Regions from separate parts of the Modestobacter sp. URMC 112 genome, predicted to be linked through region 1. Evidence: riboswitches for the same ligand, from Rfam matches in the RefSeq annotation. Region 1 holds a riboswitch; the other holds the start of a gene.
What was found. Region 1 has a riboswitch for cyclic di-AMP ahead of ACWIX6_RS10050 (aggregation-promoting factor C-terminal-like domain-containing protein). Riboswitches for the same ligand answer to the same signal wherever they lie in the genome.

Region 1 (4,889 bases):
CGATCCTCCAGCTGGCCGCGCGCAGCCTGGGCGGCGCCGGCGGGCTGGTCGGGCGGCTGTTCCGCGGCTGAGCGGGCACGCTGCGGGGATGGACGTGCTGAGCAGCCGGCTGCTCCTCCGGCCGACCGACTGGCACCGCAGCGCCGCCTTCTACCGGGACACCCTGGGCCTGGCGACCTTCCGGGAGTTCGGCACGCCCGACCACCCGGGCGTGGTGCTCTTCCTCGGCAACGGACTGCTCGAGCTCTCCGGCTCGTCGACCGAGCCGCCGCGCGGCCTGGCCCTGTGGCTCCAGGTCCGGGACGCCGCGGCGGAGCAGGAACGGCTGGCCGGCCGGGGCGTGCCGGTGGTCAGGCGGGCCCGGCGGGAGCCGTGGGGGCTGGTCGAGGCGTGGGTGGCCGACCCGGACGGCGTCCCGGTCGTGCTGGTCGAGGTGCCGGCCGACCACCCGCTGCGCCGCGACCCCCGCTGACCGGGCCGAGGGCCGGTGGTGGGGGTCGGAGAGGCAGGTCGGTCCGGTCAGGCGGGTCGGACCGGTCAGGCGTTGCCTGACTTGCCGGAGCTGCGCGCCGCCACCGGGGCGTCGGCGCCGGCCTCGCCGAGGTGCCGCTCGAACGCCGGTGGCACCACCAGGTCGTCGGGGCTCAGGTCGCGGACCGACCGGTGGCCGAGCCCGGTCAGCGCCGACCCCAGGCCGTCGCGCATCAGGTCCAGCACGTTCTCCACCCCGGCCTGGCCGTTGGCGGCCAGCCCCCACAGGTAGGCACGGCCGATCATCACCGCCCGGGCGCCCAGCGCCAGGGCCTTCGCCACGTCGGTGCCGCGGCGGATGCCCCCGTCCAGCAGCACCTCCAGCTGGTCGCCCACCGCGTCGGCGACCGCGGGCAGCGCCCGGATGCTGGCCGGGGTGCCGTCGAGGTTGTTGCCGCCGTGGTTGCTGACCGAGATGGCGGTGCACCCGACGTCCACGGCTCGCTTGGCGTCGTCGACCCGCATGACGCCCTTGAGCATGAAGGGGCCGCCCCACTGCTCGCGCAGCCAGGCGACGTCGTCCCAGGACGGCATCGGGGACTGCATCCACTGCCCGTAGGCGCCGAAGAACGTCGGTGCCGGGTCACCCGGGTCGGGGACCATGTTGGGGACGGTGAGGTCGGGGATCTTCCCGGTGCGGGCGAAGTCGAGCAGCCAGCGGGGCTTGACCAGCACCTGCGGCGCGTAGCGGCGGGCCGCCTCGAAGTTGATCTTCTCCGGGATGAACGGGCTGCCCCAGTCCCGGCCGTAGGCGAACGACCAGTCCAGCGTGGCGATGAGGCCGACGACACCGGCGCGGCGGGCGCGTTCCATCCGCGCCGCCATCGCGTCCCGGTCGCCGACCCAGTACATCTGGAAGAAGGTCTGCGGGTTGGCCGCGACGACCTCCTCGACCGGCTTGCTGGCGAACGAGCTCAGGCCCATCGCCACGCCGCGGGCCGCCGCGGCCCGGGCCACGGCCACCTCCCCGTCGGGGTGCACCGCCTGGACACCGGTCGGGCTGATCATCACCGGCAGCGAGACCTGCTGGCCCATGATCGTGGTGGCCAGGTCGCGCTCGTTGCTCAGCCCGGCCACGTGCGGGGCGAACCCCAGCTCGGCGAACGCCGCGGTGTTGTCGTCGACGGTGACCCCCCGCTCGGAGCCGGCGACCAGCGCCCCGTAGACGCCCTTGGGCAGCCGCCGCTTGGCCCGCCGCTGGGCTTCGGCCACGGTCTCGAACCAGGCGTTCGCCATCCCGGACCCCCTCCGCACTCGGTCACCGGTGACACTCAGTGCCACCCTAGCGGAGCACCGTGTCGCAGGACACATCTCCGGATGAACGGCCCCGGGGTCAGGAGTCCTTGATCACCGAGACGTCGAACTCGATCTGGATCTTGTCGCTGACCAGCACCCCGCCGGTCTCCAGCGCCGCGTTCCAGGTGAGCTGCCAGTCGCTGCGCCGGAGCACCAGGGCGCCCTCGAAGCCGACCCGCAGGTTGCCGAAGGGGTCCATCGCCGAGCCGCTGAGCGTGAAGTCGACCGACACCGGCTTGGTGACGTCCTTGATGGTGAGGTCGCCGGTCACCCGGTAGACGTCCTCGTCCACCTGCTCGACCCCGGTGGAGGCGAAGCGCACCTCCGGGAAGGTCTCCACGTCGAAGAAGTCGGCCGAGCGGAGGTGGGCGTCCCGGTCGGCGTTGCCGGTGTCGATGCTCGCCGCGTCGATCCGCAGGGTCACCGAGCTGGCGGCGGGGTCGGCGGTGTCCAGGTGGGCGGCCCCGGTGAACGACGTGAAGGCGCCGCGGACGGTGGTGACCATCGCGTGCCGGGCCCGGACGCCGATCCGGGTGTGCGCGACGTCGACGGTGTAGTCGCCGGTGACGTCGGCGAGCGCGCTGGTCGCGGCGTCGAAGTCACTGGCGTCGGGTTCTTGTGCGCGGTGTCTGGCCACGGTCAGCTCTCCTCGGGGAGGTGGTCCACCGCCCAATCCTCGCCGACGGCGGAACGGCACCGGACCGAGGGGGCGTGCCGGGCCCGCGGACGGCGACCGCGGTGACCCGACAGGACCGGGGTCACCGCCGTCCAGCGGCCGGTCAGTACCAGTTGTTGGCCTTCGAGTGCGACCAGGCGGCGCACGGCGACCCGTACCGGCTCTCGATGTAGATCAGCCCGGCGTCGATCTGCCGGTAGCCGTCGGAGGTCTTGGCGATCCCGGTGCCGGCCCACGTCGAGTTGAGGAACTGCGGGATGCCGTAGGCGGTGCTGGTGGGGTTCTGCGCGTTCGGGTTCCACCCGCTCTCCTTGCCCCACAGGCTCTCCAGGCAGCGGAACTCGCCCCCGTCGCCGCCCAGCTTGCCCAGCGCGTAGTCCTGGAAGGACCCCGACCCGGACGACGAGCGGGCGGCCTCGGCGGCGGCCGCCTCCTCAGCGGCGCGGGCCTCCTCGGCGCGGCGGGCCTCCTCCGCCAGCCGGGCCTCCTCGGCCAGCCGGGCCTCCTCCGCCAGCCGGGCCTCGATCGCGGCCCGGTCGGCGGCGGCCTGGGCCTCGGCCGCGGCGGCCTGCTCGGCCTCGCGCTGGCTGCGGGTGGCGGCGAGGTCGCCGAGCCGCTCGCCGAGCTGGGCGTCGACGATGGTGCTGGTCGACCGGGCCTGCAGCTCCAGCTGCTCGGCGACGCTGACCGGCTCGGCGGCGGCCGGCTCGGCGTGGGCGGCGGGCTCACCGGCGGCCACCACCCCGACGACCACGGCGCCGACCGCGGCGGCGGCCAGGTAGCTGACCGGGCGGCGGACGCCCGAGGGGGGACGGCGGTGCCGGCGGGGGGCGTCTCCGGACGGGGAGGTCGTGGCTGCGCTGGGCGCGGGGGTTCGCTGGTCCATGGGGTGCGGTGCTCCGGGGGCTCAGAGGCTGCGGTGGGCACGGCGCCGCAGGGCGGCGTCGTCCACGGCAGGGCGTACGGGATGACGGGGCTGCATCCGGCCGGGGCGCCGCGCGGAGGGGCGGCGGGGGCGTGCGCGCGCTGTGGCGCTCGCGGTCCCGGCGGGCGGCCGGGTCAGGTGTCCAGGTGGCGGGACCGGCCGCGGCGGGGCGGGCTGACCGTGGACGTGCAGGGGTGCGGGCGCGCCATGCGGCGGCTCTCCGTTCTTCCACAGCCGCCTACCGGGTTAGCTGACGGATTCGGGCGGGAAGGCGCCCTACCGGCTCGCGAGCAGGTGCTCGGGAGGCGGATTCACCCCAGTGCTGCGGTGGGTCCCCGGCCCGCCGCACCGGTGGTGCGGCGACTCGACGGCATCAGGCGCGGGCTCCCCGGGCGGGGACCGACGTCCGGCCTGACGTGGTCAAGGTAGAGGCCGTTACACGTCCGTGACAACGTGATGAAGGACATCCGTCCGGATCTGCGGCGTGTCGCGCTTGCGTCCGGACCCTTGGTCAGGGCAGTCGCCAGACCGTCGTCCGGCGCCACCGGTCCTCGTCGACCTCCGGGACGTCGTACTCCGCCACGGCGACGAGCCCTTCTCCGGGGAGGTACCGGCGGCCCGGGTCGCCCAGCAGCACGGTGCGGCCCGCGGTCCACGCCCTCCAGAGCCAGGGCAGCACTCGCTCGGTCATCTCCCGGTCGTAGCAGACGTCCCCGGCCAGGACGACGTCGACGTCCGGCGGCCCGCCGTCCAGGACGTCGCCCACCACCTCGATCCCCGGCACACCGTTGACCTGCGCGTTGAGGACGACGGCGGTGTGCGAGTACGGGTCGACGTCGCTGGCCACCGCGGAGGCGGCGCCGGCGAGCAGCGCCGCGACGGCGACCAGCCCGCTGCCGGCGCCCAGGTCCAGGACCCGGCGGCCGGCGACCACCTCGGGCGAGTCGAGGAGGTGGCGGGCCAGCGCCTGCCCGCCGGGCCACGCGGCCGCCCAGAACGGCGGCGCCTCCCCGGCGCCGCCGCCCTCGGTCTCCATCGCCTCCCACAGCGCGACGACGTCGTCGGCGACGTGCAGCTGCACCTCCGGCACGGCCGGCGGGCGGGCCAGCCGGGTGTGCGCCTCGACGAAGGACGCGGGGACCGATCGGGGGGTGGGCACCCGACCAGTGCACCACCCCGGCCGGTCCCCCGGCCGCCGCCCTCGGGCGGACGGTCCTCCCGGTTCAGTCCTTGCGCTGCGTCCGAACCACGGTCACCGGGCAGCTGGCGTGGTGCACGACCTGGTCGCTGACCGACCCCAGCAGCAGGCCGGCGAAACCGCCGCGCCCGCGCGACCCCACGACCAGCAGGTCGGCGTTCCGGCCCGCCTGGATGAGCGCCTTCACCGGTGCCAGGTGCACCACCTGGCAGTGCACCGCGCGGGCCCGCTCGGCGCCCAGCGCCTCGACGACGTCGGACCTC
Region 2 (4,889 bases), 220 kb from region 1:
CCCGCGAGCTCCCCGAGCTGGCCGTCCCCTGGCAGGCCGCGGAGGCGCCGGAGCCGCGGCTGCTGGTGCTCAACGAGCCGCTGGCCACCGAGCTCGGCCTCGACCCCGGCCGGCTGCGCGCCGACGGGCTGGGGCTGCTGACCGGCACCGACGTCCCCAGCGGCGCCACCCCGGTGGCGCAGGCGTACGCCGGGCACCAGTTCGGCGGGTTCGTCCCGCGGCTGGGCGACGGGCGCGCGCTGCTGCTCGGCGAGCTCGTCGACACCGGGGGCCGGCTGCGCGACCTGCACCTCAAGGGCTCCGGACGGACGCCGTTCGCGCGCGGCGGGGACGGCCTGGCCGCCGTCGGCCCGATGCTGCGCGAGTACGTGGTCAGCGAGGCGATGCACGCCCTCGGCATCCCGACCACCCGCTCCCTCGCGGTGGTCGCCACCGGGCGCCCGGTGCGCCGGGAGACCGTGCTGCCCGGAGCGGTGCTCGCCCGGGTGGCCAGCAGCCACCTGCGGGTGGGCACCTTCCAGTACGCCCGCGCCACCGGCGACGTCGACCTGCTGCGCCGCCTCGCCGACCACGCCATCGCCCGCCACCACCCGGACGCCGGTCGGGCGGACCGGCCGTACCTGGCGCTGTTCGAGGCGGTGGTCGCGGCGCAGGCGTCGCTGGTCGCCCGCTGGATGCTGGTGGGGTTCGTGCACGGCGTCATGAACACCGACAACACGACCATCTCCGGCGAGACCATCGACTACGGGCCGTGCGCCTTCCTCGACGCCTTCGACCCCGCCACGGTCTACAGCTCCATCGACCAGGGCGGGCGCTACGCCTACGGCAACCAGCCGGTCGTGGCCGAGTGGAACCTCGCCCGGCTCGCCGAGGCCCTGCTCCCGCTGGTCGCCGACGAGGAGGAGCAGGCGGTCGAGCTCGCGGTCGCGGCACTGGGCGGGTTCCGGCCGGCCTACAACGCCGCCTGGTCGGCCGGCATGCGGGCCAAGCTGGGCCTGTCCGACGGCCTGTCAGACGGCCCGGACGACGCGACGCTCCTCGCCCTGGCCGGCGACCTGATGGACCTGCTCAAGGAGAACCACGTGGACCACACGTCGTTCTTCCGGGCCCTGGGCACCGCCGCCCGCGGGGACGCCGAGCCCGCCCGCCTGCTCGTCCTGGACCTGGCCGGGCTGGACGGCTGGCTCGAGCGGTGGCGGGCGCTGCGCCCGGACCCGGCCGGGATGGACCGGGTGAACCCCGTGCACATCCCGCGCAACCACCTCGTCGAGGAGGCGCTGGCCGCCGCGACGGAGGGCGACCTGGCCCCGCTCGGCCGCCTGCTGGAGGCGGTGACCGCACCGTTCGACGAGCGGCCGGGCTTCGAGCGGTACGCCGCGCCCGCCCCGGCGGACTTCGGCGCCTACCGGACCTTCTGCGGCACCTGAGCCGGCCGGGCCCCGGGGCCCGGCCCGAGGGTCAGCCCCGGTAGTTCACGTGCGGGTGGTCCATGTGGTTGGCCGTCGCGCTGCCGCGGTCGGACATGCCCTTCCACGACCCGGAGGGCGAGGAGAGCATCCGCTGCTCCCAGATGACGTAGTCCACGCCCAGCTCGTCCCAGTGGGCGATGTGGTACTCGACGATGGCGTCCCCGAGGGAGCTGTTCGACCCGACCATGTAGTCCACCGCCAGGCCGGACGGGTGGCCACCGGGGTCGGCGGCGCTGGGCCGGGTCCCGCCGAGGGTGATGCCGCCGGCACCGGGAACGTTGCTGACGACGGCGTCGGCCGCGGCCTGGGCCTGCGGCCGGATGCTGCCGGCGGAGTTGGAGATGCGGGCGACCGCGGAGGCCGACGTCGAGCCCGACACCGCACCGCCCGCGGCCCGGGCCGCCGCGGCCGGTGCGGCCCGCCCGGCGGCGCCCGCGGCGGCCTGCTCGGCCTGCCGGCGGGCGGCCGCCTCGGCCTCGGCCTTGGCGGCTGCCTCGGCGGCGGCCGCTGCCTCGGCGGCCGCGCGGGCGGCGGCCTCCTCGGCCGCGCGCCGGTCGAGCTCGGCCTGGTCGGCGGCTGCCTGCGCCTCCTGCGCCGCGGTCTGCGCGGCCTCGCGGGTGCCGCGGCTGGCGGCGAGCTCCTCGAGCGGCCGCAGGTCCTCGGTGACGTCGAGCGGGCGGGCCTGCGCGCTCAGCCCGAGCTGGGCGGCGACGCTGACCGGCTCGGCCGCCGCGACGTCGGCCTGCGCGGGGGGCTCGGCGCCGGCGAGCACGTTGACCAGCACGGCGCCGGCCACGGCCGCGCCCAGGTAGACCCCCGGGCGGCGGACGGGCGGACGGAGGCGTGCGCGGGCCCGGCCGCGGCGCTCGGCGGCGCGGCCGGGAGTGGTGCGGGGGTGCATGGGGATGGTGGCTCCGGGTGCGGGGGCAGCCACGTCCGAGGTGGACGGCTGCGGGGTGCGGGCAGGGGCGGTGGCGTCCCGGGCGCGCGACAGGGCCCCGCCAGGTCAGGCGGCGGGGAGCTCGGGCCGGGGTGACCGAGGTCGGGGGCCCGGCGGGCGTCGGTCCGGGACGGCCGGTGCGGTCAGCTGCGCAGGCGCAGCCTCTGCCGGAGGCGGAGCGGGGGTGCAGTGGTGCAGGGGCGCGCCATCGGGCGGCTCTCCGTTCTCCCGGTTGCCGCCTACCGAGTCAGCTGACGGGTTCGGGCGGGAAGCAGCCCTACCCGCACCGGACGGACGTCCGGCGCAGGATTCACCCCAGTGGTGCGGTGGGTCCCCGGCTCGCCCCGGAGGGCGACTCGGCGGCGTCCAGCCGGACTCCCCGAGCGGGGACGTGACGGTCGACCGGACCCGGCCACCCTAAACGCGTTATCGACTCGTGACAATCAGCGGCCGCAGATTCGTCGGGTGACGAGCGTCGCGCGGCCCCCGCAGGCGGGCCCGGGGGTATAGGGGCCGGCCGGGTCAGCCGGCGTCCGCCCACGAGGTCACCACGGCGACGTCCAGCGGGAAGTCCACGGGGAAGGACCCGAAGAGCAGCCGGCCCGCCGTCGCCGCGGCGCGCTGCACCTCCGCCACCACCTCGGCGGCCAGGTGCTCGGGGGTGTGCACGACGACCTCGTCGTGCAGGAAGAACGCCAGGTGCGGCCGCTCCGCCAGCGTCCCGGTGCCACCCAGCCGCCACAGCCGGTTGCGGAGGTCGGCGAGCCAGCACAGGGTCCACTCGGCGCCGGTGCCCTGGACGACGAAGTTGCGGGTGAACCGGCCCCACGCGCGGCGGTGCCGGTCCCGCTCCTCCCGGGAGCCGCCCTCGTCCGGCGGCTCTCCCAGCCCGACGGCCCGCTCCGCCCACTCCCCCCGCGGCGCCGGCGAGCCACGGCCGAGCAGGGTGTGCACCACCTCCCCGCGCTCCCCCGCCCGGGCCGCCGCCTCCACCAGCGCGATGGCCCGGGGGTAGCTGCGGGCCAGCCGGGGCATGAGCCGGCCGCTCTCGCCGCGGGTGCCGCCGTACATGGCGCCGAGCATCCCCACCTTGGCCTCGGCCCGGCTGGCGACCGCCCCGGCGGCGACCATGCCCGCGTAGAGGTCGGCCGACCGCGCGGCCCGGGCCATCGCCGTGTCCCCGCTCATCCCGGCCAGGACGCGCGGCTCCAGCTGGGCGACGTCGGCGACCACCAGCCGCCATCCGTCGTCGGCGACCGCCGCACCGCGCACCTGGGCCGGGACCGACAGCGCCCCGCCGCCGTTGGACGCCCACCGTCCGGTCACCACCCCGCCGGGCACCAGGTACGGCCGGAACCGGCCGTCGCGCACCCAGCTGTCCAGCCACGCCCAGCCGTTCGCCTGCAGCAGCCGGCTCAGCCGCTTGTGCTCCAGCAGGGCCGGGATGCCGGGGTGGTCCAGCTGCTCCAGCGTCCAGGACCGGGTGTCGGCCACGGGCAGCCCGGCGCCCTGCAGGGCGCGGAGCAGGTCGCCGGGCGAGTCGGGGTTCAGGCCGGGGGTGCCGAAGGCGGCGCGGACGTCGGCGACCAGCTGCTCGAGCACGGCCGGCCGCGACCCGGCCGGCGGGCGGGGACCGAGCAGCGCGGTCAGCAGCCGGTCGTGGACGTCGGCCCGCCACGGCAGGCCGGCGTGCGTCATCTCGGCCGCGGCCAGGGCACCGGACGACTCGGCCGCCAGCAGCAGCCCGAGCCGGGCACGCTCGGGCGAGGCGGCGAGCGCCGCCTGCTGGCGCCTGTGCTCGGCGACCGGGTCGAGGGAGTCCGCGGGGTCGGCGAGCGGGAAGAGCGCCGGGTCGGCCGCGGTCACCGGCTGGAGCGCGTCCCACCCGTCGGCGGCGGCCGGCAGGGACCGGTCGACCAACGGCGACCGCCGCAGGACGGCGGAGCCCAGCCGCAGGTCGGTGCAGCGCTCCACCCGGACGCCGGCGTCCAGCAGCGCCGGGTACCACCGGCTGGTGTCGTCCCACACCCAGCGGACTCCCCGGCCCTCCCCTTCGCGGACGAAGCCGGGGAGCGCCTCGGCCGGGAACGTGGTCACCCGGTCCGGCCCGCCCGTGCCGCCGTCCTCGCGCGCCTCGACGTCCCGCCCGCGGCGCACCAGGACCACCCGGTCGGTGCTCACCGGGCGGGGCCCTGCCAGCGCAGCACCTCCAGCGCGGCGGCCACGCCCACCACGTCGTCGGCGAGCGGGCGCGGCAGCAGCTCGTCGGCCCGGGCCAGCCGGCGCAGGACCGTGTTCCGGTGGGTGAACAGCCGCTCGGCGGTCCGGGAGGCGTTGCCCAGCTCACGGACGTAGGTCAGCACCGTGTCCCGGGTCGAGGCGTCGGCGTGCCGCAGGCCACCCAGCGTGCCGGTGAGGAACTCCTCGGCCGCGGCCGGCTCGCTGGTCAGCACCGCGACGAGCTGGACGTCCTCGTAGCG

Region 2: linked by a shared signal. The riboswitch ahead of ACWIX6_RS11070 (hypothetical protein) and the one ahead of ACWIX6_RS10050 (aggregation-promoting factor C-terminal-like domain-containing protein) in region 1 are both predicted to bind cyclic di-AMP.

What each region holds. Positions count from the first base shown of each region.
Region 1 is NZ_CP199957.1:2,144,053-2,148,941, reverse strand. Features, by position in the region: gene ACWIX6_RS10070 (maleylpyruvate isomerase N-terminal domain-containing protein) at 1-71, shown strand, start outside; gene ACWIX6_RS10065 (VOC family protein) at 89-472, shown strand; gene mftD (pre-mycofactocin synthase MftD) at 538-1,767, opposite strand; gene ACWIX6_RS10055 (YceI family protein) at 1,865-2,464, opposite strand; gene ACWIX6_RS10050 (aggregation-promoting factor C-terminal-like domain-containing protein) at 2,607-3,389, opposite strand; cyclic di-AMP (ydaO/yuaA leader) riboswitch at 3,649-3,800, opposite strand; gene ACWIX6_RS10045 (class I SAM-dependent methyltransferase) at 3,940-4,587, opposite strand; gene ACWIX6_RS10040 (universal stress protein) at 4,652-4,889, opposite strand, start outside.
Region 2 is NZ_CP199957.1:2,360,843-2,365,731, reverse strand. Features, by position in the region: gene ACWIX6_RS11075 (protein adenylyltransferase SelO) at 1-1,427, shown strand, start outside; gene ACWIX6_RS11070 (hypothetical protein) at 1,459-2,403, opposite strand; cyclic di-AMP (ydaO/yuaA leader) riboswitch at 2,630-2,781, opposite strand; gene ACWIX6_RS11065 (bifunctional 3'-5' exonuclease/DNA polymerase) at 2,932-4,590, opposite strand; gene ACWIX6_RS11060 (PucR family transcriptional regulator) at 4,587-4,889, opposite strand, start outside.